DNA from 2 places in the Comamonas sp. AG1104 genome. Region 2 is predicted to be linked to the other one. Evidence: predicted binding sites of a transcription regulator. Region 2 holds the regulator's gene; the other holds the start of a gene.

Region 1 (3,415 bases), on a different contig from region 2:
ATTGAAATGGCTCGCATCTTCATGGCTGCGGCTCCTGCACTCGTCGCAGCAGCGGCAGTTCGATCACACGATCCATGGCAGCGGCCAGTTGCGCGTCGTGGGTGGCGACCAACATGGTGCGCCCCCTGGCCAGATGGCGCAGAGACTGCGTGATCTGGGCCGCTGTCTCAGGATCCAGATGAGCGGTAGGTTCATCGACCAGCAGCAGTCCCGCCTGTGTCTGCGCGGCCATGCGCGCCAGAGCCAGCCTCACCACCTCGCCACCGGAAAGTCCTGCACCGCCCTCACCCAGGCTTGCGCCGGGGCGATGCGCCAGGGTCTCATCAAGTGCCGCCTGCTGCGTAGCTTCGGCAACCTGCTCGGGCCCTACATAGCTACGCCCGAGCGCAATATTGCGCGCGGCCGAGCCGGCAAAGACATGTGGCAGCTGACCCAGCCAGGCCATGCGCTGGCGCAGCTGAGTTGCGCTGCCGGCGTCAAGCGTCTGCCGGTCGACTTCGATACGGCCTTGCTGCACTGGCAAGAGGCCGGCAATTTGCGCCAGCAGCACGGACTTGCCGCTGCCGCTGGGACTCCACAGCGCCACATGCTCTCCTGCCTCTATCTGCAAAGACAGGGGGGCGAGCCGGGAGTCGCTGCCCGGCGCCTGAACCTCGAGGTCTGCAATGCAGACAGACACAGGCCGGGCAGGCGATAGAGGTGCTTTTCCCGGAAGCACCGGATCGATGACATGCTGTGCACCGACAATCTGCACGGACTGAACCTGCATGCTCTGCAAGGTCTGCAGTGCTGCCTCGCCGGCGGCCCTGTCATGCCAGACGGCCGAGAGATCGCGCAGCGGCTCGAAGAATGCCGGTGCCAGCAGCAGCACGAACATGGCCTGGCCCAGACCGAGCTTGCTACCCCAGGCGCCGAAATTCAGCGTGCCCAGCAGGTGAAAGCCTATGTAGACGGCCACCATGGCCACGCCCAGCGCCGAGAAAAGCTCCAGCACCGCAGAAGACAGGAAGGCAATGCGCAGCACGCGCATGGTGCGGGTGCGCAGGTCTTCGGCATGGTCACGCAATCGCTGGCCCGTCAGCTCCACGGCATGCAGAGCACGCAGCGTGCTCAGGCCGCGCAGGCGGTCCAGCAAGAAAGCGTTCATATGACCGAGCTGCAGCATCTGCTCTTCGCTAGCCGCCTTGGCACGCCAGCCCACGATCGCCATGAAGAGCGGTATCAGCGGCGCGGCAACCATCAAAATTAGAGCCGCTACCCATGACTGCAAGGCCACGGCAGCCAGAATCACCATTGGCAGCAGACGCACACGCCACATCGCGCTTTGGTAACGCGCCAGCCACGGAACAATGGCCTCGGCCTGCTCGGCCATGGCGCTGGCGGCCTGACCCGAGGCCGGTCGGCTTTTGTCCAGCGGCGATGTCTGAGCCAGCGACTGCGCCACCTGGGCGCGCAAGCTGCTCAGCTGCGCGCGCGCTGCACGGTTGGCCAGCATGCCGCCATGACCTTCTGCCCAGGCTCGCAGCAAGCCCAGTAACAACACGCCAGCCGCCATGGGCCAGACGGCCGCCATGCCCCGACCGTTGGCCATGAGTTGCACAGCCCAGGCCAGCAAGGCTGCCTGTGGCAGCCATATCAGCCCGGCAAACACCTGCCACACAGCACCCGCGCTGGGGCGACGGATGACGCTCGCCAGCTCGGCATGTGCTGTATCGGTCCGATTGTCGATGGGGGAAGAAGGGGCGCGCTGCATTTCTCAATTTTCAGTATTTACTGAAATTAACGGAATACTACTCTTCTTTTGACAATCATCATGACTTGATATGCAAAAGCCAATTGCAGGACCAGGCCTACATTGATACGCATCAACTCCGAAGCGATTTAACAAGGGTTAACCCTCGCAAAAGTCGTGCTTGAGCAACATCAAGCAAGTAAGCCGCCCATAAAAAACGGCGTCCGAGGACGCCGTTGGCACAGAAGATAGTGAACTGCCTCAGGCAACCAGCAGGCTTGCCTTGGCGTCGGCGTACTCACGCTTGAGGCGAGCCACGAGCTCCGCCGTTGACTGCACCTTGTCAATGACACCGATACCCTGGCCGCAGCCCCAGATATCCTTCCAGGCCTTTTGCGCACCGCCGCCAAAGTTCATCTTGCTGGGGTCGGATTCGGGCAGGTTTTCCGGATCCAGACCGGCCGCACGAATCGAAGGCGCCAGATAGTTGCCATGCACGCCTGTGAACAGATTGCTGTAGACCACGTCGTCGGAGCTGCCTTCGACAATCGCCTGCTTGTAGGCTTCGACGGCGCGCGCCTCGTCGGTCGCAATGAAGGCCGATCCGATATAGGCAAAGTCCGCCCCCATGGCCTGGGCCGCCAGAATAGAGCCACCCGTGGCAATCGAGCCGGACAGCGCCAGAGGGCCGTCAAACCATTGGCGAATTTCCTGCACCAGGGCAAACGGGCTCTTCACACCCGCATGGCCGCCAGCACCGGCTGCCACGGCGATCAGGCCATCGGCACCTTTTTCAATGGCCTTGCGCGCAAACTTGTTGTTGATGATGTCGTGCAGCACCACACCGCCCCAGCTATGCACGGCCTGATTCACATCTTCACGCGCGCCCAGGCTGGTGATGATGATGGGCACCTTGTACTTGGCGCAAACCTGCATGTCGTGCTCAAGACGGTCATTGCTCTTGTGCACGATCTGATTGATGGCGAATGGTGCCGAAGGACGATCGGGATGGGCCTTGTCCCAGGCCGCCAGAGTCTCGGTGATCTCTGCCAGCCAGTCCTCCAGTTGCTCGGCAGGACGGGCATTGAGAGAAGGCATGGAGCCGACAATACCGGCCTTGCACTGCTCAATGACAAGCTTGGGATTGCTGATGATGAAAAGCGGCGAGCCGATGACAGGCAAAGCCAGCTTTTTGAGGGCGGGTGGCAGCTTGGACATGTGTTGTCTCCTTCTTCGTTATATAAATAAAAAAGGGCTGTAGCGTTTGTTCCAAATACGCAGGCAGCTCTTATTTCAGAAGCAGTTCGAAGGGCGGCTCACCGTTTGCATGTGCCGACGGTGAAGCCGTCCGACTGGCCTTTGGCCAGTTTCGCCTGCCATGGCGCCACTCCCTGTCCCCAGGGCAACAGTTTTTGCCTTCTCTGTGTACGGAGGAGCATCGTGATGGGAGCGGCCGCAAAAAAGGCCTGAACGCGGTGCTGCGTCAGGCCTTGGTTTCTTACTGTGTCACACGCCCGGCGGCATTGACGATGGACAGGTCTACATATTTGGATCCCACTTGCCCGGGCTTGAAGTTCACCCAGTAGCCGCCCAGGTCATAAGACTCCAGCCCGCGCAAGGCAGCACTCATTTTTTCCGGCGTCACCGGCTGGCTACGACGCATGGCCTCAACGATGACTTTGG
Region 2 (3,415 bases):
AAGGCCTGGAAGCAGGTGCAGGTGATCCGCCGCATTTTCCGCCCCCGTGTGTTGATCTACTCGGCCGTGCTGGTGGCCCTGAGCGCCGCCATGATCGCCAGTCTGGTGCTGCGCGAGCCGCTCAAGGTCGACGTGATTCGCGACCGTGCTGCGCTTTCGCGCATCGTGGCGGGAGGCAAGCTGGAGAACGTCTACCGTCTGCAGATCATGAACGCCACCGAGTCCGAGCAGCACTACCGTATCAGCGCCGTGGGCCTGGAGAATCTGGAAGTCGCATCCGAGCAGGAAGTGACCGTTGGCCCTGCCGAGACGCGCGGCATTGCGGTGCGGCTGCAGATTCCGTATGGCTCAGCAGCTCCCGGCTCGCACCCCGTACACTTCAATGTGGATGCAGTGACTGCCGGAGCAGGGCGTATTTCCGAGAAGACGGTATTCCTGGTGCCGCGTTAATGCCAGGTCTTGCCGGTCTTCGTGGGCCATCACGGAGGCCGGACAAGGACACTGCCAATCGGCAGCAATCTATGCCACCTTGCCATATGTGCCTGGGTGGCCAGAATTTTGGAAAGAGGTTTCATCATGTCGGCAGCACAAGCCAAGGTCTCGCAAACGGCCAAGATCATCCACCCCGAGGACGGCAAGCCGTGGTGGAAGTTTGCCCATGTCTGGCTCATCATCGCCGGCCCTGTGATCGTGGTGATTGCCGGCTTTGTCACCGCATACATCGCACTGAGCAGGCCCGATCCCGTGATTGACCCTGACTACTACCGCCATGGCATGGAAATCAACCAGCGCCTGAGCGAAAGTGAAAAAAGCATGGCCCCTGCAGTCACCGGCCGCAATCATGCGGCCACTCCAGCCAAGGATCATCCGCTGGATCGCTGAGCGCTCCGGCGCTTGCTCCGCCAAGGTCGCTTTTGCGGCCTTTTTTGTTCCCGATATCAAAATCAGAGCGTGCTGCGCATGCTCTGTCTAACGTTGATGCAGCAATAAATGGTTTTTTGTTATTAGGAAGGCGCAGGGTGCTACTGAAAAGAGAGTAATTCAGGGTTTCCCGCCACGGTGCATGCCCGCAGTCCTGCATGAATGGTCACCACTGTTGTGCAAAATATGACCAAGCCCACAGCCCAAGGAGAATCAGGATGGATGCTCGACGCTGGATGTGGATTGTCTGGCCGGCCTTTCTGGCGGCGGCAATCATGGAGATGGTGGTTTTTGCCTTTGTGGACCCGCTGGATGTGCACTGGCTGGGCTCCCCTCTGGACTGGTCGCGCCAGGCCATCTATACGGTCGCTTTTTTTGCCTTCTGGGTCGTGACCCTGATGGGAGGTGCGATGACGGTGATGCTGGGGCGCTCCGTCAGCGATCTCAATGGCGGCATTGTTTCCGAGCCTCTGCCCGAGTAATTCGCCCAGACAAAAAAGCCCGCTGTCCGCGGGCTTTGTCTTGAGTGCATCTGCTGACTCGGTTCAGCTCTGGCATTGCTGGCTGTTGACGATGCGTTTGAGCGCCTCGGTATCCAGAATGCGCAGGTGGCGCTGCTTGACTTCGATGATGCCTTCCTCGGCGAACTTGGAGAAGGTGCGACTCACGGTTTCCAGCTTGAGGCCCAGATAGCTGCCGATTTCTTCACGCGTCATGCGCAGCACCAGCTCCGACTTCGAAAAGCCGCGTGCCGACAGACGCTGGACCAGGTTCAGCACAAAGGCCGCCAGGCGCTCTTCTGCGCGCATGCTGCCCAGCAGCAGCATCACGCCATGCTCGCGCACGATTTCGCGGCTCATGACCTTGTGCACGTGGTTCTGCAGGGCCGTGACCTCGCGCGAGAGCTGCTCCAGTTTGTCAAACGGCATGACACAGACCTCGGCGTCTTCAAGGGCCACGGCATCGCAAGTGTGGTGGTCGTTGACGATGCCGTCCAGACCAATGATTTCGCCCGCCATCTGAAAGCCTGTGACCTGATCGCGTCCGTCTTCGGTGGCCACGCTGGTCTTGAAGAAGCCGGTTCGAATGGCATACAGGGAAGTGAACTCTTCGCCATTGCGAAACAGCAGCCCGCCGCGCTTGATTTTGCGGCGCGTGGCCACAATCTCGTCAATGCGCTCCATTTGTTCATCGTCCAGGCCCATGGGCATGCACAGTTCACGCAGATTGCAGTTGGAGCAGGATGCTTTGATGGTCTGAAGATTCATGGGCTTTTTGCAACCGCGCAGACAGGCACAGAGTGGAGAGTCGCGCTGGTCATTGACCTCGTGGTTGAAGATGAGATGGATCAAATTGTCGCAGCACTTGCCTTGAAGTCTCTTGATTTTCATCAAGGACAGGGTGATTGCCTTGGGGCACATTGCCTATATTCGTTCAAAAACATGCGCTTTTGCCTATTTTGGGCATGATTTTCAGGATCTGATTTCCATTGAAATATGCTCCATACAGTGTGTGGGCGCACCCTAACTCCCAGTTATGACCGCAGTCACGCCTGAGTTGCTGAGCCGCTTTGATATCCCCGGCCCACGCTACACATCGTTCCCAACAGCCGACCGTTTTGTTGAGGCTTTTGGTGCAGACGACTACATACTGGCACTAAAGCAGCGCAAGACGCATTCCGGCTCGCGCGCTTTGCCCCTGTCCGTTTATGTGCATGTGCCGTTCTGTGAGTCGCTTTGCTATTACTGCGCCTGCAACAAGATCGTGACCAAGCATCATGAAAAGGCTGCCGAGTATCTGGACTACCTGAGTCGAGAGCTGGCCATGCATACCGAGCATTGCGGCAAAGGCCAGCTCGTAAGCCAGCTGCATCTGGGTGGAGGCACACCGACCTTCTTCAGCGATGCCGAGTTGCAGCAACTGATGGTCTTGATGCGTGAGCATTTCAAGCTGGATCCGGCGGGCGAGTACTCCATCGAGGTCGATCCGCGCACCGTCAGCAACGAGCGGCTGAGAGCTCTCAAGGACATGGGGTTCAATCGACTGAGCTTTGGCGTGCAGGACTTTGATCCCGCGGTGCAGAAAGCGGTGCACCGCGAGCAGCCCGCCGAGCAAGTCTTTGCGTTGGTGGCCGAGGCGCGCCGCCTGGGCTTTGTCTCCATCAATGTGGACCTGATCTACGGTCTTCCCAGACAGACGCCCGAGTCTTTTGCGCGCACGCTGGCACAGGTCAATGAGCTGCGCCCCGATCGCATTGCGCTGTATGCCTATGCGCATCTGCCCGAGCGCTTCAAACCGCAAAGGCGGATCGAATCGGCAGACCTGCCCATGGGACAGGACAAGCTGAACATGCTCTCCGGCGCAATCGATGCGTTCATGAATGGCGGCTATGTCTATGTAGGCATGGACCACTTTGCACTGCCTGACGACTCTCTGGCCATTGCCAAGCGTCAGGGGCGCTTGCATCGCAACTTTCAGGGCTACAGCACCCAGC

Evidence for each region. The regulator FNR, encoded in region 2, switches genes on or off when oxygen is low (the NO sensors DNR and NnrR bind a similar motif). The targets are predictions, from matches to a motif close to TTGATNNNNATCAA.
Region 1: a site for FNR is predicted at 1,856-1,869, ahead of cydD (thiol reductant ABC exporter subunit CydD). Genes of this name have one in related genera too.

What each region holds. Positions count from the first base shown of each region.
Region 1 is NZ_QQAS01000014.1:67,154-70,568, forward strand. It holds gene DFO48_RS24395 (amino acid ABC transporter ATP-binding/permease protein) at 1-23, opposite strand, end outside; gene cydD (thiol reductant ABC exporter subunit CydD) at 20-1,753, opposite strand; gene DFO48_RS24405 (nitronate monooxygenase family protein) at 1,994-2,950, opposite strand; gene DFO48_RS24410 (ABC transporter substrate-binding protein) at 3,231-3,415, opposite strand, start outside.
Region 2 is NZ_QQAS01000001.1:284,128-287,542, forward strand. It holds gene ccoG (cytochrome c oxidase accessory protein CcoG) at 1-450, shown strand, start outside; gene DFO48_RS01280 (FixH family protein) at 577-882, shown strand; gene DFO48_RS01285 (hypothetical protein) at 1,140-1,403, shown strand; gene fnr (fumarate/nitrate reduction transcriptional regulator Fnr) at 1,467-2,189, opposite strand; gene hemN (oxygen-independent coproporphyrinogen III oxidase) at 2,458-3,415, shown strand, end outside.